One region of the Pseudomonas silesiensis genome, then DNA from elsewhere that is predicted to be linked to it. Evidence: predicted binding sites of a transcription regulator. Region 1 holds the regulator's gene; each other region holds the start of a gene.
What was found. Region 1 encodes sigma-54, which starts transcription at its own class of promoters, with help from an activator protein. Its sites were predicted from a motif close to ANTGGCATNNANNTTGCTNT; they were not measured.

Region 1 (9,527 bases):
TATGCGCAGACCGAGCAACCCGTTAGAATCGACGGCGCGGGTGGTGTGTCGACCGGCACGGGCATGAAAGCGTATTTGAAAGAAAGCAGGATACACCTGCTATCGAACGTAAGAGGACAGTATGAGGCTCGTTAAAACCCTCCCTATTTTGCTCAGTCTGGGCGCAGCACTGGGAAGCGTGAGCGCCTGGGCTCTGCCGAACGATCAAGAGCAGCCTATCCGCATTCAAGCCGACGATGCCCAACTGGACGACAAGAATGGCGTTGCCACCTACAAGGGCGACGTGATCATCACCCAGGGTTCGATGAAGGTCACCGGCAACACCGTGACCATCACCCGCACCCCGGCCGGCGATATCGACGTGGTGACCTCGGTGGGCAACCTCGCCTACTTCGAGCAACTGCAGACCGCCGGCGACACCAAGCCGGTTCAGGGCTATGGCGTCACTATCCAGTACCACGCCTCGCAAAACCGCGTCGTGCTGATCGATCGCGCCAAAGTCATCGACAAGGACAACAACGTCACCCAGGGCGAGAAAATCGTCTACGACACAGAGAAGAAACTGGCGAGCGCCGGTCGCGCTACAGGCAACAAGGTGACCGAGTCGCGCCCGCGCATCGACATGGTGATCCAGCCGAAAAAGAAAACCGACGAGCAAAAGGCCCAGTAATGGCAACTCTGAAAGCTCAGCATCTGGCCAAGAGCTACAAGAGCCGCCAGGTCGTGCGCGACGTCAGCCTGTCGATCGACAGCGGTCAGATCGTCGGCTTGCTCGGCCCTAACGGCGCCGGCAAAACCACCTGCTTCTACATGATCGTCGGCCTGGTACAGGCCGATCAGGGCCGCGTACTGATCGATGATCTGGATGTCAGCCATCAGCCGATGCACGGTCGCGCGAAAGCCGGTATCGGCTATCTTCCGCAGGAAGCGTCGATCTTCCGCAAGCTCTCGGTGGCCGATAACATCCTGGCGATCCTCGAGACCCGCAAGGAGCTCGACAAGGCTGGTCGTCGCAAGGAGCTGGAAAGCCTGCTGCAGGAATTCCATATCCACCACATCCGCGACAACCTCGGCATGAGCCTGTCCGGTGGTGAGCGCCGCCGCGTGGAAATCGCCCGGGCACTGGCCACCAATCCGAAATTCATCCTCCTCGACGAACCCTTCGCCGGCGTGGACCCGATTTCGGTAGGCGACATCAAACAGATCATCCATCACCTCAAGGCCAAGGGCATTGGTGTGCTGATCACGGACCACAACGTCCGCGAAACCCTGGATATCTGCGAAACCGCCTATATCGTCAACGATGGCCAACTGATCGCCGAAGGCGACTCCGACACCATCCTGGCCAACGAGCTGGTCAAGGAAGTGTATCTGGGCCATGAGTTCCGCCTGTAGGCGCTGAGGTGTCCAGCTGTCGCTCAAGCGCTTGTCTCGATAAAAAATCAACACTTTTTTATTGTTACAACGCTCTAGGCAAACGCTAAAGTTTCGGGCATATAATTTGCTTATGTTTGGCGCTCCGGCGCCCTGTAGTGGATGGCGCATGTGCGCCGGCGAATAAGGTGTTAAGCCCCTGCCATGAAACCATCGCTAGTCTTGAGAATGGGCCAGCAGCTGACGATGACACCGCAGCTGCAACAGGCCATCCGCCTGCTCCAATTGTCGACCCTGGACCTGCAACAGGAAATCCAGGAGGCCCTGGAGTCCAATCCGATGCTCGAACGCCAGGAAGAAGGCGACGACTTCGATAACGCCGACCCCTTGGCCGACAAAGCCGAACAGCAACCCAACGCCGATGTGACGGAACCCTCCTACCAGGAAACCGCCCCGACGGTGGATAACCTCGAGGAAGGTGACTGGAACGAGCGCATTCCCAACGAACTGCCGGTCGATACCGCCTGGGAAGACGTTTACCAGACCAGCGCCAGCAGCCTGCCGAGCAACGATGACGACGAGTGGGACTTCACTACCCGTACATCGGCCGGTGAGAGCCTGCAAAGCCATCTGCTGTGGCAACTGAACCTGGCACCGATGTCCGACACCGATCGCCTGATTGCCGTGACCCTGATCGACTGCATCAACAATCAGGGCTACCTGGACGAAACCCTCGAGGAAATTCTCGAAGCCTTCGACCCGGAACTGGACATCGAACTGGACGAAATAGAAGCCGTCCTGCATCGCATCCAGCAATTCGAACCCGCCGGCATCGCCGCCCGCAACCTGGGCGAATGCCTGTTGCTGCAATTGCGCCAATTGCCCGCCAAGACCCCGTGGCTGGCCGAGGCCAAGCGTCTGGTCAGCGATTACATCGACCTGCTTGGCAGCCGCGACTACAGCCAGCTGATGCGCCGCATGAAGCTCAAGGAAGATGAACTGCGCCAGGTGATCGAGCTGGTGCAGAGCCTCAACCCGCGTCCTGGCTCGCAGATCGAGTCCAGCGAAGCCGAATACGTCGTCCCCGATGTCATCGTGCGCAAGGACAACGAGCGCTGGCTGGTGGAGCTGAACCAGGAATCGGTGCCACGGCTGCGGGTCAACGCCCAATACGCCGGTTTCGTGCGCCGCGCCGACACCAGTGCCGACAACACCTTCATGCGCAATCAGTTGCAAGAAGCCCGCTGGTTCATCAAGAGCCTGCAGAGCCGCAACGAAACCCTGATGAAGGTGGCCACCCAGATCGTCGAGCATCAGCGCGGCTTCCTGGAGTACGGCGACGAAGCCATGAAGCCGTTGGTGCTGCATGACATTGCCGAGGCGGTGGGCATGCACGAGTCGACGATTTCCCGGGTGACCACGCAGAAATTCATGCATACCCCCCGGGGCATCTATGAACTGAAATACTTTTTTTCCAGCCACGTCAGCACCTCGGAAGGCGGTGAATGCTCGTCCACGGCGATCCGCGCGATCATCAAAAAACTGGTTGCAGCGGAAAATCAGAAAAAGCCGTTGAGTGACAGCAAGATCGCTGGTTTACTGGAGGCACAAGGCATTCAGGTGGCTCGCCGCACCGTCGCCAAGTACCGCGAATCCCTCGGGATCGCGCCTTCGAGCGAACGCAAGCGGTTGATGTAGAGCCACGCCACAGCGTTCCAGTGGCAGGCATTTCTGCCTGCCGCTTTATGCACTGGCAACGAAGGAGAAGCTGTATGCAAGTCAACATCAGTGGACACCAACTGGAAGTGACCGAACCTCTTCGCACCTACATCGGCGAAAAACTCGAACGATTGGAGAGGCACTTCGACAAGATCACCAACGTGCAGGTCACGATGACGGTCGAAAAGCTGAAGCAGAAAATCGAAGCCACGCTGCATATTCCCGGCAATGAAGTCGTCGCCAACGCGGAACATACCGATATGTACGCGGCCATCGACGCATTGACCGACAAGCTGGATAAACAACTCAAAAAGCATAAGGAAAAGACCCAGAGCCTCCTCCAGGGCGCGACCGGTCGTTAACACTCCCAACCCATGATCCGACTTGAAAGCATCCTGACCCCCGGCCGTTCCCTCGTGAACGTGCCGGGCGGCAGTAAAAAGAAAGCCCTCGAGCAAATTGCCAACCTCATCCATAAAGAAGTGCCGGATCTGGAGATGCAAGATGTCTTCGAGGCTCTGATTGCCCGTGAAAAACTCGGCTCGACCGGTTTTGGCAACGGCATCGCCATCCCCCATTGTCGGCTCAAGGGCTGCACCTCACCCGTCAGTGCCTTGATGCATCTGGACGCTCCCATCGATTTCGACGCCATCGACGGTGCCCCGGTTGACCTGCTGTTCGTGCTGCTGGTCCCGGAAGCCGCTACCGATGCGCACCTGGAGCTGCTGCGCCAGATCGCCAGCATGCTCGATCGCAAGGAAGTACGCGATAAGCTGCGCAGCGCCCCGAGCAATGAAGCCTTGTATCAGGTTGTCCTGGACGAGCAAAACGGTCATTAATCATGCGCTTGATCATCGTCAGTGGCCGTTCCGGCTCAGGTAAAAGTACCGCGCTCGATGTTCTCGAGGACAACGGCTTCTACTGCATCGACAACCTGCCTGCCGGGCTTCTGCCGGAGCTGGCCGAACGTGCGTTGATCCACACCGAGCTCGCCCAGCCGCTGGTTGCCGTGTCCATCGACGCGCGTAACTTGCCGAGCCACCTTTCACGCTTTCCCGAGCTGCTGGAAGAAGTCCGCAGCCGGCATATCCAGTGCGATGTACTGTATCTGGACGCCGACGAAGAAACCTTGCTCAAACGTTTTTCGGAGACCCGCCGGCGTCACCCGCTGAGCAATGCCAACCGTTCACTGGCGGAGGCGATCAGCGATGAGAGCATGCTGCTCGGGCCGATTGCCGACCTCGCCGATCTCAAGGTCAACACCACCAACCTGAACCTGTATCAGTTGCGCGATACCATCAAGCTGCGTTTGCTGAATCAACCGGAACCCGGTACGGCGTTCCTGGTGGAGTCGTTCGGTTTCAAGCGTGGCATGCCGGTGGACGCCGACCTGGTATTCGACGTACGTTGTTTGCCGAATCCCTACTGGAAGCCGGAATTGCGCGAACAGTCCGGGCTCGATAAGCCGGTCGCCGACTACCTGGCAGCACAGCCGGACGTCGAAGAAATGTTCCAGGACATTTCTACCTACCTGCTCAAGTGGCTGCCCCGCTTTGCGGCCAGCAATCGCGCTTACGTCACCATCGCCATTGGCTGCACCGGCGGGCATCACCGCTCCGTCTACCTGACCGAACGCCTGGGTCAGGCCCTGCAAAATACCCTGAAGAACGTCCAGGTTCGCCACCGCGACCTCAGCTAAAGGATTCACATCGCGATGCCTGCTCTGGAAATCGAAATCATCAACAAGCTGGGCCTGCACGCCCGTGCTTCCGCCAAATTTGTCGGGGTTGCCGGTCAGTTCAAGGATTGCACGATCAGGGTGGGACGCACCCCGGACTCGGTAGTCGATGGCAAAAGCATCATGGCGATGATGATGCTCGCGGCTGGCAAGGGCACCAGGATTCATTTGAGTACCGAAGGCGAGCAGGCCGATGAGGCGCTGAATGCGCTGGTGTCGCTGATCAATAACTACTTCGACGAAGGTGAGTAAACTCGCCCTTGTAGGAGCGAGGCTTGCCCGCGAAGAACGATGACACGGTTCATCAGTTCCACTGCGTAACGGCATTCGCGGGCAAGCCTCGCTCCTACACAGGCCGTATTACGCCAAAGCCGTATCCATCACCATCATCAAACAAAACCCGATCAACAATCCAAGACTGGCCAGCTTGTCATGACCGTGTCGACGCGACTCGGGAATGACTTCATGGGTCACCACCAACAGCATTGCCCCCGCCGCCAACGCCAAGCCCAACGGCAACAGCATCTCGGCCAGGCTGACCAGCCAGGCGCACAACAGCGCAAAGACCGGCTCGACCAACCCTGACGCCGCGCCAATCAGGAATGCCTTGACCCGGGACATCCCCGCCCCGGCCAACACCAATGCAATCACCAGCCCTTCCGGCACATCCTGCAAGGCGATGCCCATGGCCAGGCTGTCGGCCTCTGGCATCCCGCCACCGGCCGAGACGCCCACTGCCATGCCTTCCGGAATGTTGTGGGCAATGATGGCAAACACGAACAGCCAGATTCGCGGTGGAATCACCGGATGTTCGACGGTACCCACGAGCATTTCCGACGACGCACCGGACACCTTGCGATCCACCAGGAACAACCCTAACGCACCGAGCATGATGCCGAAACTGATCATGCCGCTGGCTGCCCAAGGTGTCAGCCCCAGGTTTTCCGCGGCGGTGATCCCCGGAACGATCAGTGAAAACGCCGTCGCCGCGAGCATTACCCCGGCTCCGAAGCCCAGCAGCGTATCGCTGACAGTCTGGGGCATGCGTCGAATCACCAACACCGGCACCGCGCCCAAAGCCGTGCCCAGGGCACAGATTGCCCCGCCTTGCAGCGCACGCATCAGTTTCGGTTCCAGCTCCAGCCAAACCAGCCCCTGGGCACCCAACAAGGTCATGCCCGCCAGCAGTAACAGCGATCCCAGCGCGTAACGAAACATTCGTCCGTTTCCGATCGCCAGTGTTTCAGTGCCCATAATCAGCCTTGGAAGATTTTATAGAAGACTCAAACCAGTGCAGCTTGATAGCGCGCGCTGACTTCTGGCCAATTGATCACGTTGTAGAACGCATTGATGTATTCCGGGCGGCGGTTCTGGTATTGCAGGTAATAGGCGTGCTCCCAGACGTCGAGGCCGAGAATCGGCGTATTGCCGTTCATCAACGGGCTGTCCTGATTGCCACTGCTTTCAACGATCAGTGTCTGTTGCGGCGTGACGCTGAGCCATGCCCAGCCGCTGCCGAATCGGGTCAGTGCGGCTTTGGTAAAGGCCTCCTTGAAGCTGTCCAGGCCACCCAGTTGCTGATCGATCGCCTTGGCCAGCGCACCTTCGGGGTGACCACCGCCGTGAGGCGCCATCACTTCCCAGAACAACGAATGATTGGCGTGGCCGCCGCCCTGATTGATCACCGCCGCGCGCAGTTTTTCCGGCAGCTGCTGGATGCTTGCCACCAGTTTCTCCACCGGCCACTCGGCGTACTCGGTGCCTTCCACTGCGGCATTGAGGTTGTTGATGTAGGTCTGGTGGTGCTTGGTGTAGTGGATTTCCATGGTCTGCGCATCGATGTGCGGTTCCAGGGCATCGTAGGCGTAGGGCAAGGCAGGCAGGGTAAAAGCCATGTTCAATGGACTCCATGATGAAGAGGTGCAGGCGAGGCCGCATCCATGTGCAGCAAACGATGGGTACGCGGGTACTCGCCGTGCTCGCTGATGAAATTCAGCAGTTCGACGTAGGTCTTGCTGCTCTGTCGCAATGCCGCTTCACGCAAGGCCGGCGCCAGGCGCGGGTCCTGCATGGTCTGCAATAACCGCTGATGGATGGCGCACAAATACTCGGCGCTCTCCTCCGGCTGGTTCAGCCGCAGATGCAGGTCTGCCAGGTTGTGGTGGGAAATCACGCAGGCCGCCACCGCTTCATCGGCATCCGCCCAGCGCTCGAACAACACCTGGGCCAGGGCCAATGCCTGCAAGTAAGCTTCGCGGGCATCGACCAGTTCGCCCAGCATGAAACAGCGATTTGCTCTTTCGATCGTGCGTTTCCAGTGCTCCATGACGAGCCTCCAAAGCGTTGGCGGTGACTACACGCCGCCTGCGGTGAGTTTTTCCGGATCAAGCAAAACCTCAAGCTGGCTACGAGTGAGGTCGGTGTGCTCCAGGGCGACATCGATCACCGGTCGCCCCTGCTGATAGGCCTTCTTGGCAATCTCGGCGGCTTTTTGGTACCCAATGATCGGGTTGAGTGCGGTGACCAGAATCGGGTTGCGGGACAGCGCTTCCTTGATCCGGGCCTCGTTGACCTTGAAGCTGGCAATGGCCTTGTCACCCAACAGACGGCTGGAATTGGCCAGCAACTCGATGCTGCTCAGCAGGTTCTGGGCGATGATCGGCAGCATCACGTTCAGTTCGAAATTGCCCGACTGACCGGCAATGGTGATGACGGTGTCGTTGCCGATGACTTGCGCGGCTACCATGGCGGTGGCTTCCGGGATCACCGGATTGACCTTGCCCGGCATGATCGAAGAACCCGGCTGCAAGGCCTCGAGCTCGATCTCGCCGAGACCGGCCAGAGGGCCGGAGTTCATCCAGCGCAGGTCGTTGGCGATTTTCATCAGCGAGACTGCCGTGGCTTTAAGCTGCCCGGACACTGCAACCGCGGTGTCCTGGGAGCCGATCAGCGCAAACAGGTCCTTGCCCGGCGTGAACTGCACCTGGGTCAGGCGGGTCAGTTGTTGACTGAAACGCGCCGCAAACTGCGGATGTGCATTGATCCCGGTGCCCACCGCCGTGCCGCCCTGAGCCAGGGATTGCAGGCTCGGCAGCAGGTCCTGCAGATGGCCAATGTTCGCCTTGAGCTGTTGCGCCCAACCGTTGAGCACCTGGCTCATGCGCACGGGCATGGCGTCCATCAAGTGCGTGCGCCCGGTTTTGACATGGTGATGAACCTCCTCGGCCTTGCACTCGATCACCTGCACCAGATGCACCAGCGCGGGGAGCAATTGCTCGTGCAACGCCAGCGCCGCGCTGACATGGATGGTGGTCGGGATAATGTCGTTGCTGCTCTGGCCGCAATTGACATGATCGTTAGGGTTCACCGGCTCGCCGAGCAGACGGCTGGCCAGGGTGGCGATCACTTCGTTAGCGTTCATGTTGGAACTGGTGCCGGAGCCGGTCTGGAAGATGTCCACGGGGAAGTGCTGCATGAAGTCCCCTTCGAGCAGGCTTTGGGCCGCATCGACAATGGCCTGGCCCTGGGACGCGCTGATTTGCTTGAGCTCGACGTTGGCCCGGGCGGCGGCAGCCTTGGCCAGAATCAACGCACGGATGAATTGCACCGGCATCGGCTTGCCGCTGACAGGGAAGTTGTCCACCGCCCGTTGGGTCTGCGCGCCGTAGAGCGCGTCTACCGGGACCTGGAGTTCGCCCATGCTGTCGCGCTCAATACGTGTCTTGGTCATCTGAAAATCCTTGCATCAGTTCTATAAGAGGAATCGAGGGGTGCAACTCGCAGGTCGCCAGTTGCCAGGTGTAGCTCTGCCAGCGCTTGAGGCGGCATTTGCACAGCGAGAGACGCTCCAGTTCGCGCAGCGGACGCCAGGCCTGATCCAGGCAATAGGTGCGCCAGTGCCACGGCAGCGCGACGTCGGCGGCGGTGTCGAGCAATAAGCGCAAGGAAGTTTCGGCGATGGTCCAGGCTGAAGTCGCCGTGCAACACGCCAGGTACCGGCCTTCAGCCAGGTAGTGATCGATCAGGCGTGGCTCGTCGGGGTCCATCGCGCAACGGATCTGGCGACTCATCCAGCGCCAGCTTTCGAGGTAAGGCTGCTCGTGCAAGGCAGAACTCATGATCCGGGCCCGTTCGGTAATGAGATTTATTATTAGATAATAATGAGAACCAACACAACCCCAGAGATAGGCACTGATCCATGTGGGAGCGGGCTTGCTCGCGAAAGCGGTTTAACATTCAACAATGATGTCGACTGACACTCCGCTTTCGCTAGCAAGCCCGCTCCCACAGGGGACTTGTGCAATGCATATAAAAAAAGGCGCGCCACCCGATTGGGTGGCGCGCCTTTTTGTGTAGCGGCCGGGGTTTAGCTACCCGCCACCATCATCTTCTCGATCAACACCGACCCGGTGCGAATATTGCTGCGCAGCTCCAGGTCATTACCCACCGCGACGATCTGCTTGAACATGTCGCGCATATTGCCGGCAATGGTCACTTCCTGGACCGCAAACTGAATTTCGCCGTTTTCGACCCAGTAACCGGCCGCACCACGGGAGTAATCGCCGGTGACCATGTTCAGGCCCTGCCCCATCAGTTCGGTCACCAGCAGGCCACGCCCCATGCGCCGCAGCAGGGCAGCCTGATCCTCGTCGCCATGGGTGACGAACAGGTTGTGCACGCCGCCGGCGTTGGCGGT
Region 2 (9,527 bases), 1.9 Mb from region 1:
GGTGCACCGCCGATGTCGGCTGGGTCACCGGCCACAGCTATATCGTCTACGGCCCGCTGGCCAACGGCGCCACCACGCTGATCTTCGAAGGCGTGCCAAGTTATCCAAGCAGCTCGCGTTTCTGGCAAGTCATCGACAAGCACCACGTGAACATTTTCTACACCGCACCGACCGCCCTGCGCTCGTTGATGCGCGAAGGCCTCGAACCCTTGAAGGAAACGTCCCGGGCGAGCCTCCGATTGCTCGGCAGTGTCGGTGAGCCGATCAACCCGGAAGCCTGGGAATGGTACTTCAATACCGTCGGCGAGCAGCGTTGCCCGATCGTCGACACCTGGTGGCAGACCGAAACGGGCGGCATCATGCTCAGCCCCCTGGTCAGCGCCCAGCGCATCAAACCCGGCTGCGCCACGCAACCGATGTTCGGCGTGCAGCCGGTGTTGCTGGATGAAGCGGGCAAGGAGATCAAGGGCGCCGGCAGTGGCGTGCTGGCGATCAAATCCAGCTGGCCGGCGCAGATCCGCAGTGTCTACGGCGACCCGCAACGGATGGTCGACACTTACTTCAAGCCTTACCCCGGCTATTACTTCACCGGCGACGGCGCGCGGCGCGACGAAGACGGCGACTACTGGATCACCGGACGTATCGACGACGTGATCAATGTGTCCGGACACCGCATCGGTACCGCCGAAGTGGAAAGCGCCCTGGTGCTGCATGACAGCATTGCCGAAGCGGCGGTGGTCGGTTATCCCCACGACATCAAGGGCCAGGGCATCTATGCCTTCGTCACCCCCATGAACGGCACCGAGGCCAACGACGAACTGAAAAAAGCACTGCTGGCGCATGTCGGCGAGGAAATCGGCAGTTTCGCCAAACCGGACTTGATCCAGTGGGCCCCGGCATTGCCGAAAACACGTTCGGGCAAGATCATGCGGCGGATTCTGCGCAAGATCGCCTGCAACGAGCTGGACTCCTTGGGCGATACTTCGACCCTGGCTGATCCCGGCGTGGTCCAGGACCTGGTCGATAAACGCCTGAATCAGTAAGGTGTACACGGCCCCATGGGATCGCTCCCTGGGCCTTATCGCAGTATGACCGAGGCCATATGCCGCCCCCCCCTGTAGGAGCGAGCTTGCTCGCGATGGACTCAAGTGCGCCGCGGTTATCCAGACAACACGCGTTATCGTTAACGTCCATCGCGAGCAAGCTCGCTCCTACAGGGAGGGGACATTGAGCCAAGGTCATGTCCCCCTTTTTCCACCACAGAGTCGCCATGGAATTCATCCGCAGCCGCATCGAAACCCAGATCATGAGCCTGACCGGTCTGTCCCTGGGCAAGCTCGACCTGGAAAACCCCAAGGGCGATCCCGGCCTGTTCGGACCCGATTCGGTGAGCTGGCAAGTGCATGGCGACTTCAGCAGCATGCTGATCGGCGGCATCAGCGCCCTGATGCTGCAAGCCCTGCACCCACTGGCCCTGGCCGGCGTCTGGGATCATTCGAATTTTCGCCAGGACATGCTCGGCCGCTTGCGGCGCACCGGGCAATTCATTTCCGGCACCACGTTCGGTTCGCGAAAGGACGCCGACTGGCTGATCGAGAAAGTCCGCACCATCCACCTGCAAGTGACCGGCACGGCACCTGATGGCCGGCCTTATGCCGCCAGCGACCCCGAGCTGCTGACCTGGGTCCATGTAGCCGAGGTCAGCAATTTCCTCGCCGCGCACCTGCGTTACCGCAATCCCACGCTGTCCCTGGCGGATCAGGATCGCTACTACGCCGAAATCGCCATGGTTGCAGAGCGCCTGGGGGCACGTGATGTGCCCCGGTCACGCCAGGCCATTGCCGACTACCTTGAGCAAATGCGCCCTCACCTGCTGTGCGACGAGCGCAGTCGGGAAGTGTTGCGCCTGCTGCTGGACGCCCCCGCCCCCAGCCGCCTGGCCAAGCCTTTCGGCGGTTTGATGATGCAGGCCGGGATTGACCTGCTGCCAGATTGGGCCAGCGACATGCTGGGCGTGAACCAGGGCCCGCTGCAACGCAAGTTGATCCGCGCCAGCGTCAACCGCAGCGCGCCGATGTTGCGCTGGGCGGTGCGTAATGGATCGGTGCAACGGGCCAGGCGACGGATGGGCCTGTAGGAGCGAAGCTTGCTCGCGAAGACATTATTCCAGCCGCAGGATATGGGTTGGCTGTATCGGCCCCTTCGCGGGCAAGCCTCGCTCCTACAGGTTCTTCTTCCCTATAACTGTTAAACTCCCGCGCCCAAATTCCCTCCTGCAAGGCGCCCAGCATGTCTTCCTTGATTCAGGCGCTGCGCGCCGCCCTCGATCGTCGCCAGGACCTGCTCGCCGAGCTGCACCGGCAAGGTACCGATTGCTACCGGCTGTTCCATGGCAGCCAGGAAGGCGCAGGCGGCCTGACCATCGACCGCTATGGCCCGCAACTGCTGGTGCAAAGCTTCCACCAGGCCCTGGAGCGCGATGCCCTGCTGCAACTGCACGACACCGTCAATCAGCACCTCGGCCTCGAGACCCTGCTGGTGTACAACGACCGCTCCCGGGGCAACTCGCGCATCGACCGCGAAGACACGGTCTATCGCGCCGATGAAGCCGCCCTGCAAGACCTGATCGGCCATGAATGGGGCCTGAACTACAGGGTTCGCGGTCGCCATGCAGGCCAGGACCCCCTGCTGTTCCTCGACCTGCGCAACACCCGAGGCTGGGTCAAGGCGCACAGCCAGGACAAAACGGTGCTGAACCTGTTCGCCTATACCTGCGGCGTCGGTTTGAGCGCCGCAGCCGGTGGCGCCCGCGAGGTGTGCAACCTGGACTTTGCCGAAGGCAACCTGGCGGTCGGGCGCGAGAATGGCCTGCTCAATCCGCAGCTGCCAGGCATGCAGTTCATCCAGTCCGATTATTTCCCGGCGATCCGCCAGTTGGCCGGCCTGCCCGTCAGCCAGCGTCGCGGGCACAAGCTGCCGAGCTATCCGCGCCTGGAATCGCGCCAGTACGATCTGGTGCTCCTGGATCCGCCAGCCTGGGCCAAGAGCGCATTCGGCACCGTCGACCTGCTGCGCGACTACCAGAGCCTGCTGAAACCGGCGTTGCTGACCACCGCCGACGATGGCGTGCTGATCTGCTGCAACAACCTGGCAAAAGTCAGCATGGACGACTGGCGCGACCAGGTTTTGCGCTGCGCCGAGAAAGCCGGGCGTCCGGTGCGGGAGTGGACAGTGATGAAACCGGGCGGCGATTTCCCGTCCATGGACCAACAGCCGCCGCTGAAAACGCTGATCCTGCAACTCTGAGATTCAGCAATAACGTAAAACAAATCCTGAAAGCGCAGTGACTTCGGAACCAGAATCGCGTGCCATACTCCAAGGCACTCCGATTCAGACAAATGAAGCCGCACATGCCCAAAGGATTGATTCGCGCCATTGGCGCTCTGTTGACCGCGCTGGCCCTCTACAGCCTGCTGGGGTTTCTGATTTTGCCGGGTATCGCGTTGCGAGTGGCCAACCAGCAGTTGGCCAACTATGCCACGACGCCCGCCACGATCCAGCGAATCGAACTCAACCCGTTCAGCCTTGAAGTCACCCTCTGGGGCCTTGTCATTGGTGAGCCGGGCAAGGAACAGGTCGGCTTCGAGCGCCTGTACGCCAATCTGCAGATCGACAGCCTCTGGACCAAGGCGCTGCACCTGTCTGATATCGAGCTGGACAAACCCAAGACCGAAATCCTCTTCGGCAAGGACGGCAAGCTCAACCTGCTGGGATTGTTCAAACTGCCCGCCAGCGAGCCGACTCCGGCCGATCCGGATGCCAAACCGTTCCCCCTGCGGGTCGAGCGCGTCAAACTGGCCCGCGGCTACGTGCACTTCCAGGATGCACGCCCCAGCGAACCCATCGAGTTCCTCTACGACAAGCTCGATTTCGAACTGAAGAACCTCAGCACCCTGCCCGAAGACAGTGCCGACATGACCTTGATGGCCGTCGGCCCGGGAGGTGGACAGCTCGACTGGACCGGCAACTTCAGCCTGATCCCGCTTGCCTCCGAAGGTAAGCTGAAAATCACCGATGGCAAGATGAAATCCTTTTGGCCCTATGTGCGCGACGCAGTGCCACTGGTGCTCGAAGAGGGCGTCCTCAACCTCAGCACCGACTACAAGCTGAACTTGTCCAAGGAAACCGAGCTGCTGCTGAGTAACGTCGCAGTCAATGTTGCGCCCTTCGCCATCAAGGCTCCGGACGGCCGACCGCTGGCGAAACTGGCGCGCCTGGACATCAGCGAAACCACAGTGGACCTGGCCAGGCAACAAGTAGTGGTCGGCAAGATCCGCAGCCAGAAACTGGAAACCTGGGCCGCCCTTGAGGCCGATGGACAACTGGATTGGCAGAAGCTGTTTGCCAGCCAGCCGTCCAAAGCGGCCACCAAGGCCAACGCCGAACCCGCTAGCACCCCGGCGGCCGCCGATTCCCCGAAACCCGAACCGGCGCCAGCGAGCAAACCCTGGCAAGTGCTGCTCAAGGATGTCCAGCTGCGCGACTACCAGGTGCATCTGGCTGACCGCAAGGCGCAACCGCCCGTGGCGCTGGACGTGGGCCCGCTGAACCTGGACTTGCAGAATTTCGACAGCCTCAACGGCTCGCCCTTCAACCTCAAGGTCGATACGGGCGTGGGCAAGCAAGGCAAGCTTCTGGCGGACGGGGAGGTCAACCTGGCCCCGGTCAGCGCCAGACTGAACGTGCACACCAAGGACATCGACCTGCGGGTCGCGCAGTCCTATATCAACCCGTTCATTCGCCTCGAACTGCGCAGTGGCATGCTCGGCAGTGATCTGGCAGTCGATCTGAAAAGCACCGAGCCGCTGGCGTTCAGCGTCACTGGCCGCGCTCAGGTCGATCAGCTACACACCCTCGACACCCTGAAAACCCGCGACTTCCTCAAGTGGCAGCAACTGGTGCTCGAAGGCCTGAACTATCAGCACGGCGACAGGCTGTCGATCGACAAGGTCAACCTGTTCCAGCCCTATGCGCGTTTCATGATCAACGACGATCGCACCACTAACGTCGATGACCTGCTGATCCCGCAACCGCCTGAAGCCACTGCCAAGACGGCCGCGGCCAAACCCGCCGCCAAGGACAAACCACTGGGCATCCACATTGGCGGCATTGCCATCAATGACGGCTCGGCCAACTTCGCCGACTTCAGCCTGACGCCGAACTTCGCCACGGCCGTTCAACAGCTCAATGGACAGATCGGCACCATCGACAGTCGCCAGGCGAAACCGGCCAGTGTCGACATCAAAGGCAAGGTCGACCGCTATGCGCCGGTGACCATCAAGGGTTCGGTCAACCCGTTCGACCCGATGGCCAGTCTCGACATCGCCACCAGTTTCAAACGGGTGGAACTGACGACCCTGACGCCCTACTCCGGCAAATTCGCGGGCTACCGCATCCGCAAGGGCCGGCTCAATCTCGACCTGCACTACATGATCACCAAAGGCCAGCTGAAGGCCGAAAACAAGGTGGTGGTCGAACAGCTGCAACTGGGCGAAAAAGTCGACAGTCCGGATGCGGTAAGCCTGCCATTGAAACTCGCCATCGCCTTGCTGAAAGACGTGGACGGCAAGATTTCCATCGAGCTGCCGGTGACCGGTGACCTGAACAACCCGCAGTTCAGCGTCATGCCTATCATCTGGCAGACCCTGCGCAACCTGGTCGTCAAGGCTGCCGCTGCGCCATTCAAGATGATTGGTGGCCTGGTCAGTGGCGGTGGTTCGCAAGATCTGGGCACGGTCTCGTTTGCGCCGGGTTCCAGCGACCTGAGCAAGGAAGCCGAGGATTCGTTGATCAAACTGTCCCAGGCGCTCAAGGAACGTCCGGCCCTGCGCCTGGAGATCGAGGGGACTGCAGCGCAAAGCAGTGATGGCCCGCTGATTGCCGAGCAACGCCTGGAACGGGAATACAAGTACAACTACTACAAAATGCTGCAGCGCCGTGGTGACAAGGTGCCGGCCAACGCCGCGCTGGTGGAAGTACCGGACAGCGAGAAAGGACCGCTGCTGGAGGGCATTTACCGCACCCGCCTGAAGACTCAGCCCCCCGCCGAATGGAAGGATCTGGGCAAGGAAGAACGCACCGCGAAGATGCGCGAGGGCGTGATCAACTTCTGGAGTTCCAGCGACGTGTTGTTACGGCAGCTGGGGCAGGATCGCGCCAGCAGCATCAAGGACTACCTGGTCGACAAGGCTCAGTTGGCCGACGAGCGCGTGTACTTCGTCGACGCCAGCCTGGGTCAGGCGGAAAGCGACGGCCGGGTGATCACCCCGCTGCATCTGGATGCCGAATGATGCTCAGGCCATGGCTGACAGGCCTGACCCTCGCGCTGGCTGCGAGTCAAGCGTCGGCCGCGGATACCCTGCGCTGCGGCAGTCAACTGATCAGTGTCGGGGACAGGTCTGGCGAGGTGCTGCAGAAATGCGGCGAACCGGTCAGCCGCGATGTGCTGGGCTACAAACGCAGTGTCGACCGACGGGAAGAGTTCCAGGTCGAGGAATGGACCTACGGGCCAAACGGCGGGATGTACCAGTACTTGCGGTTTGAAGGTAATCGGTTGAAGCAGATCACCAGCAAGCGCGGTAACTGAGTTTCACCACCGACCAACTGTGGGAGCGGGCTTGCTCGCGAAGCGGTCTTTGATTCAGCTCAGGTGTTGAATGTCAGTCCGCTTTCATCGGAACGCCGCCCGGAGCAAGCCCGCTCCCACAGTTGGTTTTGCGGCGCCCACAATAGAACAGGCCCCGAACACGAATGTTCGAGGCCTGTAACGGCCACGTCCTTGTGGCCTTTCGCATGAACTCTCAAGTTGCGGCAGACGTATGACTCGGCTCGTCTACCGCGCCTTCTCCCGGTTCAGGCGAGAAGTCGTGCCTTACTCGGCTTTCAGGCCGTCAGCGGAGACCGCTTGGACGCCTTTGATTTTCTTGGCGATAGCCACGGCGGTGGCTTTCTGTGCGTCGGTCACGGCAACGGTAGACGACAGGGAAACAACACCTTTGTTTGTTTCAACCTTGATGTCAGTACCAGGAATGCCTTTTTCGGTGACCAGGTCTGCTTTGACTTTGGTGGTGATCCAGGTATCGGAGCTAGCTTCTTTGACTTCGGCAACTTCACCGGCAGCCAGCACCATTGGCGCTTGAGTGGCTTGAGTCTGGGCGAATGCAACGTTGCCCAGGGTCAGGGTCAGCGCGGTAGCAGTAGCGGCAGCGATAGCGAACTTCTTCATACGAGTAACTCCTGTTTTTCATAAAGTCTGCTGCGTGTCTTGTCAGCAGGGTTACTGGGTATATTGCGAACGCTGTGCCAAGTTTGAGACAGACAATAAATCCTTGTAAATCAACAGCTTAATAATTCACTCAATTTTCGGAATCATGCAAAATGCATGACTTGCAAATTATCTACATGCAAGTTGCGGGTTTTGCCGCAGGCCTAAGGCCATGAATTGTCGGGATTTTCTTGGTTTTGGAGATTTGAAGGAGTTTGTCAAAAAAAACCCCGCTGTTTAGGGCGGGGCTTTGCGTACTAAAGCTTTGTGAAACGTTAAACGCCAGTGGTGCAACCTTTAGGCAAGAAGTCCTCGCCCGCGGTGCTGGTGCAAACCCAGCCAGTCGTCGAGCGCGTCAGCGTGATCGTCTTGCCTAAAACCGGTGCAGGCGCGTTAACGATCGTACAAACAATAGTCCCGGTACCATCAGTGGCTGTACCAGACGCTGTCAGCGTGCAGTTTGGAGTTGGGCTAACCCCCCCAATTGCCGCCACATTCGCCGGGCTGTTCCCGTTATTCATAAGGTCTTCAAATGGTATTTTCAGCGCCGAAATCTCCGCCAGGCCAGCGGTGACCTTGGCCTTCGCCTGATATTTGGAGTAAGCCGGCAACGCAAACGTCGCAAGAATCCCGATGATCGCCACAACGATCAACAGCTCAATCAGCGTAAAACCTTTCTGAGTATTCATAGACAAGCTCCATGCATGAGTCGAAATCTCATGATCTGAATTAGCCCCAGCACAGTCCATGCCAAATCCGTCGTGTACTGCTTTCGGGGGGTTGAGCCCAGACAATCGCCTTTTCCTACCCCCAGGATCCGCACTATCTGACAATTATTGTCACCTCAGTCCCACGGGTTTGGCTCTGCCGCTTGACTAGGCTATAAGACATGCATTGTCTGCGTCCGGTATCCCCATGAATGACATCGCCCTTAGCGGCCTGGCCAAGCAATTGGTCCTGGCTGAACTGCTCACTGACAAAAGCGCGCAACAGGCGTATCAGCAAGCCCAGCGCAACCGGATTTCCCTGGTCAGCTACCTGGTGCAAAACAAACTGGTGAATAGCCGTCAGGTTGCCGAGATTGCCTCGGAGCATTTCGGCATGGCGCTGCTGGATCTCCACTGCCTGGATAAAGAGTCACAACCCAAAGGGCTGGTCAGCGAGAAACTGGTCCGCCAGCACCACGCCCTGCCCTTGTGGCGGCGCGGCAACAAACTGTTCGTGGGGGTTTCCGACCCGACCAATCAACAGGCCATCAACGACATCCAGTTCAGCACCGGGCTCAGTACCGAAGCCATTCTGGTCGAAGACGAAAAGCTCACGGACGCCATCGAGAAATTCTTCGACAGCCACAGTACCGGCCTGGAAGACATGGCCGACGTTGACCTCGATGGCGTGGACATCGAGTCGATCGATGACAACCGTCAGGACGCCGTCGCCGGACAGGATACCGATGACGCGCCCGTGGTGCGCTTCGTTCACAAGATGTTGCTCGATGCGATCAAAAGCGGTTCCTCCGACCTGCACTTCGAACCCTACGAAAAATCCTACCGCGTGCGGATGCGCACCGACGGCATGCTGCGGGAAGTCGCCAAGCCGCCGATTCAATTGGCCAACCGCATCGCTTCGCGGCTGAAAGTCATGGCCAGCCTCGACATCTCCGAACGACGCCGGCCCCAGGACGGGCGGATCAAGATGCGCCTGTCCAAGAGCAAGTCCATCGACTTTCGGGTCAACACCCTGCCGACCCTGTGGGGCGAGAAAGTGGTGATCCGGATCCTCGATCCGTCCAGCGCGCAAATGGGCATCGATGCCCTCGGCTACGAGCCCGATCAGAAAGACTTGTTCATGGCCGCACTCAAGCAGCCACAGGGGATGATTCTGGTGACAGGGCCCACCGGGTCGGGCAAGACCGTGTCGCTCTACACCGGCCTGAATATCCTCAATACCGTGGACATCAACATTTCCACCGCCGAAGACCCGGTGGAGATCAACATGGAAGGCATCAACCAGGTCAACGTCAATCCCAAGCAGGGCCTGGGATTCGCCCAGGCCCTGCGTTCGTTTCTGCGTCAGGATCCGGACGTGATCATGGTCGGCGAGATCCGCGACCTGGAAACGGCGGAAATCGCCATCAAGGCCGCCCAGACCGGGCACCTTGTGCTGTCGACCCTGCACACCAACAGCGCTGCGGAAACCCTGA
Region 3 (9,527 bases), 730 kb from region 1:
TGGGCGGCTCGATCGTCGCGGCCAACCGCGCGGCGGCGCAGTTGCTCGGGGTGCGCGTCGATGAGGTGCCGGGGATCCCGTTGTCGCGCTACGCCGAGGATTTCGACTTGCCGGAACTGGTGCGCGCCAACAAGTCGCGAATCAATGGGCTGCGGGTCAAGGTCAAGGGCGACGTGTTTCTCGCCGACATTGCGCCGTTGCAATCGGAGCATGACGACAGCGAAGCCATGGCCGGCGCGGTACTGACTTTGCATCGCGCGGATCGGGTGGGTGAGCGCATTTATAACGTGCGCAAGCAGGAACTGCGCGGGTTCGACAGCATCTTCCAGAGCTCCAAAGTGATGGCGGCCGTGGTGCGCGAAGCCAGACGCATGGCGCCGCTGGATGCGCCGCTATTGATCGAAGGCGAAACCGGCACCGGCAAGGAGTTGTTGGCGCGCGCCTGCCACCTGGCGAGCCCCCGTGGCCAGTCACCGCTGATGGCGCTCAACTGCGCCGGTCTGCCGGAATCCATGGCCGAGACCGAATTGTTCGGCTACGGCCCCGGTGCCTTCGAAGGGGCGCGGGCCGAAGGCAAACTCGGGCTGCTGGAGCTGACGGCGGGCGGTACGCTGTTTCTCGATGGCGTCGGGGAAATGAGCCCGCGCCTGCAGGTGAAATTGCTGCGCTTCCTGCAGGACGGTTGCTTCCGTCGTGTCGGCAGCGATGAAGAGGTTTATCTGGACGTGCGGGTGATCTGCGCAACCCAGGTCGACCTGTCCGAACTGTGCGCTCGCGGGGAGTTTCGCCAGGATCTGTATCACCGCCTGAACGTGCTGTCGTTGCACATCCCGCCATTGCGCGAGTGTCTCGACGGGTTGACCCCGCTGGTGGAACACTTCCTCGATCAGGCCAGCCGGCAGATCGGTTGCCCGCTGCCGAAACTGGCGCCGGCGGCGATGGAGCGGCTCAGTCACTACCATTGGCCGGGCAATGTCCGGCAGCTGGAGAACGTGTTGTTCCAGGCGGTTTCGTTGTGCGAAGGCGGGACGGTCAAGGCCGAGCACATTCGACTGCCGGATTACGGGGTGCGTCAGCCCCTTGGCGATTTCTCGCTGGAGGGTGGGTTGGATGCGATTGTCGGGCGCTTCGAGAAGGCGGTGCTGGAGCGCTTGTATTCCGAGCATCCGAGCAGTCGGCAACTGGGCAAGCGGTTGGGGGTTTCGCATACCACCATTGCCAATAAGTTGCGCGAGTATGAGGTGGGCAAGACGGAGTCATAGCTGACTCTTGTTGTGGAGGTGCCGGCCCCTTCGCGGGCAAGTCGAATCGTCGCACCGCCGCTCCCACAGGGTTGTCGGTTGTTCATGAATAGTGTGAACCCTGAAGATCCCTGTGGGAGCGGGCTTGCCCGCGAAGGGGCAGGAACATCCAACGCCCACGCCAAGCCTTGCCTCAAAGCGGCATGACACCGCCGGTTTTTCGTCTCCAACCCATTCCCCAATCCCCTCGGAACCCCTCAAACCCTTTGTTTCCCGGCCCCCACGCCGCCAGAAAAAAGTTGGTCTGCAAATTGCTTATCGCTCAGCAGTACAGCACTGGGCGGCAAACGTCCGGCATGCAGAGGAAAGAGTGTGGACAAGTACCTTTATGTGGCAATGACCGGCGCCAGCCAGAATGCACTGGCGCAAAAGGCTCATGCGAACAACCTGGCGAACATCTCCACCAACGGCTTCCAGAAAGACCTGGAGCAGGCGCGTTCGATGCCGGTGTTCGGTGACGGCTTTCCGGCGCGTGCGTTTGCCCTGTCCGAGCGGCCGGCAACTGACTTTTCCCCTGGCGCGCTGGTAGAGACCGGCCGCGACCTCGATGTCGCGGTGCAAGGCAACGGCTGGATTGCGGTGCAGAACCCCGACGGCGGCGAAAGCTACGTGCGCACCGGCAGCCTGAACGTCGACGCCCTCGGCGTGCTGCGGGCCGGCAACGGCATGCCGGTGCTGGGCAATGGCGGGCCGATTGCCGTGCCACCCGAGCAGCAGATCGAAGTCGGCGAGGACGGCACCATCAGTATTCGCGCGATGGGTGAGGGCCCGCGGGTGATGGCGCAAGTCGACCGCATCAAACTGGTCAACCCGGACTTCAAGAACATGACCAAAGGCCTGGACGGTTCGATCCATACCAAGGACGGCCAGCCGGCGCAGGCCGATGCCAACGTAAAGCTGGTGTCGGGATTTCTCGAGTCGAGCAACGTCAATGCCGTGGAAGAAATGACCTCGGTGCTGGCCCTGGCCAAGCAGTTCGAACTGCACGTCAAGATGATGAACAGCGCCAAAGAAGACGACCAGGCCATGGCTCGGGTCTTGCAGATCTAATAATCATCAGAACGTCGCGCCGTTAAACAGGCGCACGAGGAGAATCGAATGCTTCCGGCTCTATGGGTTGCCAAAACAGGTCTGTCCGCCCAGGACACCAACCTGACGACCATTTCCAACAACCTGGCCAACGTCTCGACCACGGGGTTCAAGCGTGACCGCGCCGAGTTCCAGGACTTGCTCTACCAGATCAAGCGCCAGCCAGGCGCCCAGTCGACCCAGGACAGCGAACTGCCGTCGGGTCTGCAACTGGGTACCGGTGTGCGTATCGTCGGCACCCAGAAAAACTTCACCGCCGGCAGCCTGCAGACCACCGAGCAACCGTTGGACATGGCCATCGACGGCCGCGGATTCTTCCAGATCCTGCAACCGGACGGCACCACGTCCTACACCCGTGACGGTACCTTCCACCTCGACTCCAACGGCCAGATCGTCAACGCCAGCGGCTTCGCCCTGGAACCGGCGATTGTCATCCCCAACGACGCCCAGACCTTCACGGTCGGTCGCGACGGCACCGTGTCCATCACCGTTGCCGGCAACCCGGCCGCCCAGGTGATCGGCAACCTGCAAACCGCCGACTTCATCAACCCGGCCGGCCTGCAGGCCGTGGGCAACAACCTGTTCCTGGAAACCGCCGCCAGCGGCGCGCCGCAAGTCGGCACCCCGGGCCTGGCCGGTTTCGGCACCACGCTGCAGAACACCCTGGAAACCTCCAACGTCAGCACCGTTGAAGAGATGGTCAACATGATCACCACTCAACGCGCCTACGAGATGAACTCCAAGGTGATTTCCACCGCCGACCAGATGCTCTCGTTCGTCACGCAGAATCTGTAATCAAGTCCATGGGGCGGCCACGAGGTCGCCGGCAACACCGTGAGGTAGGGTCATGAATCGCTTTATATCTGTCCTGGCACTGGGTGCGATCACCGCGCTCGCGGGTTGTGTCGCCCCGCCGCCCAAGCCCAATGACCCTTACTACGCCCCGGTGTTGCCGCGCACGCCGCTGCCGGCTGCGGCCAACAACGGCTCGATCTACCAGGCCGGTTTCGAACAGAACCTGTACAGCGACCGCAAGGCGTTCCGGGTCGGTGACATCATCACCATCACCCTGAACGAGCGCACCCAGGCCAGCAAGAACGCCAATTCGCAAACCGCCAAGAACAGCAAGACCGACATCGGCCTGAGTTCGTTTTTCGGCGGCGGCCTGAGCACCAACGACCCGGTGGGCAGCGGTAACCTGAGCCTGGACGTCGGTTACGCCGGCGACCGCGCGACCAAGGGCGACAGCAAGTCCGGCCAGAGCAACAGCCTGACCGGTTCGATCACGGTGACCGTCGCCGACGTCTTGCCCAACGGCATCATCGCCGTGCGCGGCGAGAAGTGGCTGACCCTCAATACCGGTGACGAGCTTGTGCGGATTGCCGGCCTGGTGCGCGCCGATGACATCGCCACCGACAACACCGTGTCCTCGACCCGGGTCGCCGACGCGCGCATCACTTACTCGGGCACCGGTGCCTTTGCCGATGCGAGTCAGCCCGGCTGGTTCGACCGTTTCTTCCTCAGCCCGCTGTTCCCTTTTTAGGTGGCCACGTTGAATTTGAGAAGTCTCATCGTTGCGGCCTTGATGGTGTGTGCAGCGTCCAGCGCCCAGGCCGAGCGGCTGAAGGATATCGCCAGCATTTCCGGGGTGCGTTCCAACCAATTGATCGGCTACGGCCTGGTGGTCGGGCTTAACGGTACCGGCGACCAGACGACCCAGACTCCGTTCACCCTGCAGACCTTCAACAACATGCTCTCGCAGTTCGGCATCAAGGTGCCGCCGGGGTCGGGCAACGTGCAATTGAAAAACGTCGCGGCCGTGTCGATCAGTGCCGACTTGCCGGCGTTCGCCAAGCCGGGTCAGCAGATCGACATTACTGTCTCTTCCATCGGCAACTCCAAGAGCCTGCGCGGCGGCACCTTGCTGCTGACCCCGCTCAAGGGCATCGACGGCAACGTCTACGCCATCGCCCAGGGCAACCTGGTGGTCGGCGGCTTCGATGCCGAAGGTCGCGACGGTTCCAAGATCACCGTCAACGTGCCCTCGGCCGGGCGCATCCCCGGCGGTGCCTCGGTCGAGCGTTCGGTGCCGAGCGGCTTCAACCAGGGCAACAGCCTGACCCTGAACCTCAACCGTTCGGACTTCACCACCGCCAAGCGCATCGTCGACAAGATCAACGACCTGCTCGGCCCCGGCGTCGCCCAGGCCATCGACGGCGGCTCGATTCGGGTCAGCGCGCCGCTGGACCCGAGCCAGCGCGTCGACTACCTGTCGATCCTCGAGAACCTCGAAGTCGACCCGGGCCAGGCGGTGGCGAAAGTCATCATCAACTCCCGCACCGGCACCATCGTGATCGGCCAGAACGTCAAGGTGTCCCCGGCCGCCGTGACCCACGGCAGCCTGACCGTGACCATCACCGAAGACCCGATCGTCAGCCAGCCCGGCCCTCTGTCCAACGGGCAGACGGCGGTCGTGCCGCGCTCGCGGGTCAACGCCGAGCAGGAAGCCAAGCCGATGTTCAAGTTCGGCCCGGGCACCACCCTCGACGAAATCGTCCGGGCGGTGAACCAGGTCGGCGCCGCGCCGGGTGACCTGATGGCGATCCTCGAAGCACTGAAACAGGCCGGCGCCTTGCAAGCCGACTTGATCGTGATCTGAGGATAACGACCATGGACATGCGCAAAGGATTGGGGGTCAGCAGCAGCGATTCGGGGTCTTATTCGGACCTCAATCGCCTGAACCAGCTCAAGGTCGGCGACAAGAACAGCGACGGCAACCTGCGTAAGGTCGCGCAGGAATTCGAGTCGCTGTTCCTCGGCGAAATGCTCAAGTCCATGCGCTCGGCCACCGATGCGCTGGGCCAGGACAATCCGCTCAACACCCCGGCGGCCAAGCAGTACCAGGAAATGTACGACCAGCAACTGGCCGTTTCCATGTCCCGCGAAGGCGGCGGCATCGGCCTGGCGGACGTGTTGATGCGCCAGATGGCGAAGAACAAACCCCTGGCGCCGGGCGAAGCCGCAGCAGCGTCCGCCGCCAAGCAGGCCGCAGCGAAAGCGGCGGTGGAAACACCGATTGGCGCTGGCACTGTCGCCACCCAAGGGCCGTTGTCGCGCCTCAATGGCGAGCGACCCTTGTGGGCTTCGCGCTCGGTGAAATCGGCGGCGAGCGCGGGGGAGGGTGCGCATCACAACGACATGGCCCTGATCAATCAGCGGCGCCTGGCCCTGCCACCGAAACTGGCCGACCGCTTGCTCGCCGGGCTGGTGCCATCAGCATCGACCAAGCCATCGACCACGGCGCCGTCCGCCATCACAGCACTGAACAAGGCCCCGGTGACGGCGAGCACTCCAACCGGGGCCGGCCCCCTGTACAACGGCGATTGGCTGACCGCGCAAACCGATACCGCCGCCACCGGGCGCCTGCAGATCCAGGGTCGTGCCATGGCGCAAATCCCCCTGGCACCGGCGAAAAAGGCGTTCAGCTCCGCCGACGAATTCGTCAACACCATGCTGCCCATGGCCAAGGAAGCCGCCGACCGCATCGGCGTCGATCCGCGTTACCTGGTGGCCCAGGCCGCCCTGGAAACCGGCTGGGGCAAATCGGTCATGCGCGCCCAGGACGGCAGCAGCAGCCACAACCTGTTCGGCATCAAGGCCGGCAGCAGCTGGCAGGGCGACTCGGCGCGGGCGATCACCAGCGAATTCAGAAATGGCGCCATGGTCAAGGAGACGGCGCAGTTCCGTTCCTACGCGTCCTACAAGGACAGCTTCCATGACCTGGTGACCTTGCTGCAATCGAACAATCGTTATCAAGACGTCGTGAAATCCGCCGATAACCCGGAACAATTTGTGCGCGAGTTGCAGAAGGCCGGTTACGCCACCGACCCGGACTACGCCAGCAAGATTTCGCAGATAGCCAGGCAGATGACCAGTTACCAGAACTACGCTGCGGCGGGCGTTTCCACCACGCCTATATAGGCATAAGGGTCTGAATCATGAGTTTGCTCAATATCGGGATGTCGGGTCTGGCTGCAGGCCATGCTTCGTTGCTGACGACCGGCAATAACATTGCCAACGTCGACACCGCCGGGTATTCACGCCAGCAAACTGTGCAGAGCAGCAAAGGCTCCAATCAGTACGGCAATGTATTCATCGGCTCCGGCACGACCTTGTCCGACGTGCGTCGGGTCTACAGCAGCTACCTCGACGCGCAGTTGCAGACCACCACCTCGCTCAACAGTGATGCACAGGCTTATCTGGGCCAGGCCACGCAGGTGGACAAGCTGCTGTCCGACGGCAGCACCGGCATCTCCAAGACGCTGCAATCATTCTTCTCGTCCTTGCAAACGCTGTCCGGCAACGCCAACGACACTGCCGCGCGGCAAGCGCTGTTGACCAACGCGCAAGGGTTGAGCAGCCGCTTCAATGCCATCTCGCAGCAACTGACTCAGCAGGGCTCGTACATCAACGATCAGTTGGGCTCGATGGCTGAACAGGTCAACAAGCTGGCCGCTACCGTTGCCTCCTACAACAAGAAAATCAGCGAAGTCAGCGGTTCGGGTGGTACGCCCAACGAGTTGCTGGACCAGCGCAACGAAACCGTGCGCCAGCTCTCCGAGCTGGTCGGCACCCAGGTCACCGAAAACAATGGCAGCCTGGATATTTACCTGGGCAGCGGCCAGCCGCTGGTCATCGGCAATACTGTCAACGCGTTACGTGTAGAGGCCGACAAGGCTGACCCGACCCGTTCCGCGATCATCATGGATCGTGGCTCTTCCACGATCGATATCACCAGCGTGGTCAGCGGCGGCGAGATGGGCGGCCTGTTGCGTTACCGCGAAGACGTCCTGACGCCAGCGGTCAACGGGCTCGGCCGGATCGCCATGGTGGTGGCTGACCAGGTCAACAAGCAGTTGGGGCAGGGGCTGGACCAGAGCGGCAATTTTGGCTCGGCACTGTTCAACGACATCAACAGTGCGCTCGCCATCAGCCAGCGCAGCATAGCCAGTGCCCACAACAATCCGGCGTCCGGCAACCTGGACGTGACCATCAAGGACACCGGCAAGCTGGCGGCCAGCGATTATCAGGTGACCTTCACCAGCGCCACGGGCTACAGCGTGCGGCGTCTGTCGGACAACTCCGACATGGGCAGTTTTACCCTGGGTGCGACGCCCGCACCGGTGATCGACGGTTTCAGCCTCAGCCTCGACAGCGGCCCGGTGACTGCCGGCGACACCTTCAAGATCACCCCGACCCGTGGTGCCGCAGCCGACATGACCACCGTCATGACCGACATCAAGCGCCTGGCCACGGCCGCGCCACTGACGTCCACCAATGCCCAGGGCAATGACGGCACCGGTACCGTCAGCCAGCCGAACCTGAGCACCAGCCTGGACATCTATGATCCGGTCCAGCGTCAGGAAGTGCAAAATGCGGTCAAGGCCGCAATGCCGATTCGCCTGATGATGACCAGCGGCACCGCGTATGAGGTGTTCGACGCCAAGGGTGCCAGCATCGGCACCGGCAGCATCGTGCCCGGCCAGAACAACGACCTGAATATCCAGGTGCCCTACACCGACGGCTCCGGCGCGGCGAAAACCTTTGGCGTGGCCATGACCCTCAGTGGCAGCCCGGCCAGGGACGACAGTTTCAATATCGCGATGACCGCGCCCGGCAGTACCGACAACCGCAACACTCAAGCGCTGCTCGGCCTGCAAACCAAGGCCACGGTCGGTGCTACGGCCACCAGCCCGGGCATCAGTTTGACCGACGCCTATGGCGGCCTGGTGTCGTCGGTCGGCTCCAAGACCAAGCAGGGTCAAATGGACGCCACCGCTACCGGCGCCATCCTGACCCAGGCCAGGGATTCGCGCGATTCGCTGTCGGGTGTCGACCTCGATGAAGAGACCGGCAACCTGATCAAATACCAGCAGTACTACTCGGCCTCTTCGCAGATCATCAAGTCTGCGCAGGAAATCTTCAGCACTCTGCTCAATGCCCTTTAAGGAGCCGTAGACCATGCGTATTTCTACTGCACAGTACTATGCGACGACGGCCGCCAATTATCAGCGCAACCTCAATAACCTGATGAAATCGGCCGAGCAGGCCAGCAGCGGTGTGAAACTGACGACGGCCGCGGATGATCCTGTGGGTGCGGCCCGGTTGCTGCAGCTTGATCAGCAGAAATCGATGCTGGATCAGTACTCCAGCAACATCAGCGCGTTGGGCACGGCCCAGGCCCAGGAAGAAAGCGTACTGGACAGCATCAACGACTTGCTGCAGAAAGTCAGCGAGCTGACGGTGCGTGCTGGCAGCGCGTCCTTGAACGACGATGACCGCAAATCCATCGGCGCGGAAGTCGGCCAGGCCGAAGAGCAACTGCTGAACTTGATGAACAGCAAGGATGCCAACGGCAAGTACATCTTTTCCGGCGCCAGCAACAACACTCCGCCTTTTGCGCGCAATAGCGATGGTACCTACAGCTATCAGGGTGACCAGACCCAGTTGCAACTGAAGATCGGCGACTCGATGGCGCTGGGGCTCAACGATACGGGCTGGGAGGTTTTCCAGCAGGCGATCAACGCCAGCCGCAGTTCGACCACCCTGACCGCGCCAGCGGTCGATGACGGGCGAGTCTCGCTGTCGCCCGGCGTGGTGAACCCGGGCCCGTCTTTTGATTCGAGCTTCCGCAGCGGCGAGCCCTATACCCTGGCGTTCACCAGCAGCACCCAGTTCGTGATCAAGGATGCCGCGGGCAATGACGTGACCGCGGAGGCGAGCCAGGGCGGCAAGTTCGATCCCGATGCGAAGGGCGGTTCCGATATCACTTTCCGCGGGGTGACGTTTGCGCTGGATATCACCTATCAGGCAGGCGACACACCGGCCAACGCCGATGCCGTGATCACCGGTCACAGCTTCCAGTTGGCGGCCAAGCCGGACAGTTTCGTCGGCACCCGCGCACCGGGCAACACCTCGACCGCACTGGTCAGCCAGGCTTCGGTGACCAATGCGGCGCAATACCAAAGCTTTTTCCCAGAGGGCGGGGCGGTGCTGAAGTTCACCAGCCCGACGACCTTTGACCTGTACGCTCGTCCCTTGACCCCTGACAGTGTACCGGTGGTCACTGCCGGTTCC

Region 2: the regulator sigma-54 is predicted to act here: its motif matches at 8,060-8,079, upstream of PMA3_RS03415 (pilin).
Region 3: the regulator sigma-54 is predicted to act here: its motif matches at 1,540-1,559, upstream of PMA3_RS21815 (flagellar basal body rod protein FlgF).

The regions. Positions count from the first base shown of each region.
Region 1 covers NZ_CP014870.1:5,656,250-5,665,776, forward strand. Annotated here, with positions in the region: gene lptC (LPS export ABC transporter periplasmic protein LptC) at 1-135, shown strand, start outside; gene lptA (lipopolysaccharide transport periplasmic protein LptA) at 122-670, shown strand; gene lptB (LPS export ABC transporter ATP-binding protein) at 670-1,395, shown strand; gene PMA3_RS25105 (RNA polymerase factor sigma-54) at 1,579-3,072, shown strand; gene hpf (ribosome hibernation-promoting factor, HPF/YfiA family) at 3,147-3,455, shown strand; gene ptsN (PTS IIA-like nitrogen regulatory protein PtsN) at 3,468-3,932, shown strand; gene rapZ (RNase adapter RapZ) at 3,935-4,792, shown strand; gene PMA3_RS25125 (HPr family phosphocarrier protein) at 4,808-5,083, shown strand; gene PMA3_RS25130 (ZIP family metal transporter) at 5,192-6,085, opposite strand; gene PMA3_RS25135 (superoxide dismutase) at 6,115-6,726, opposite strand; gene PMA3_RS25140 (hypothetical protein) at 6,729-7,157, opposite strand; gene PMA3_RS25145 (class II fumarate hydratase) at 7,185-8,561, opposite strand; gene PMA3_RS25150 (hypothetical protein) at 8,542-8,949, opposite strand; gene pmbA (metalloprotease PmbA) at 9,198-9,527, opposite strand, start outside.
Region 2 covers NZ_CP014870.1:770,364-779,890, reverse strand. Annotated here, with positions in the region: gene acs (acetate--CoA ligase) at 1-1,043, shown strand, start outside; gene PMA3_RS03440 (oxygenase MpaB family protein) at 1,271-2,137, shown strand; gene PMA3_RS03435 (class I SAM-dependent rRNA methyltransferase) at 2,290-3,306, shown strand; gene PMA3_RS03430 (DUF748 domain-containing protein) at 3,399-6,350, shown strand; gene PMA3_RS03425 (DUF2845 domain-containing protein) at 6,347-6,646, shown strand; gene PMA3_RS03420 (BON domain-containing protein) at 6,932-7,285, opposite strand; gene PMA3_RS03415 (pilin) at 7,600-8,013, opposite strand; gene pilB (type IV-A pilus assembly ATPase PilB) at 8,240-9,527, shown strand, end outside.
Region 3 covers NZ_CP014870.1:4,931,109-4,940,635, reverse strand. Annotated here, with positions in the region: gene PMA3_RS21820 (sigma-54-dependent transcriptional regulator) at 1-1,262, shown strand, start outside; gene PMA3_RS21815 (flagellar basal body rod protein FlgF) at 1,614-2,351, shown strand; gene flgG (flagellar basal-body rod protein FlgG) at 2,400-3,185, shown strand; gene flgH (flagellar basal body L-ring protein FlgH) at 3,238-3,933, shown strand; gene PMA3_RS21800 (flagellar basal body P-ring protein FlgI) at 3,976-5,049, shown strand; gene flgJ (flagellar assembly peptidoglycan hydrolase FlgJ) at 5,061-6,371, shown strand; gene flgK (flagellar hook-associated protein FlgK) at 6,389-8,398, shown strand; gene PMA3_RS21785 (flagellar hook-associated protein 3) at 8,412-9,527, shown strand, end outside.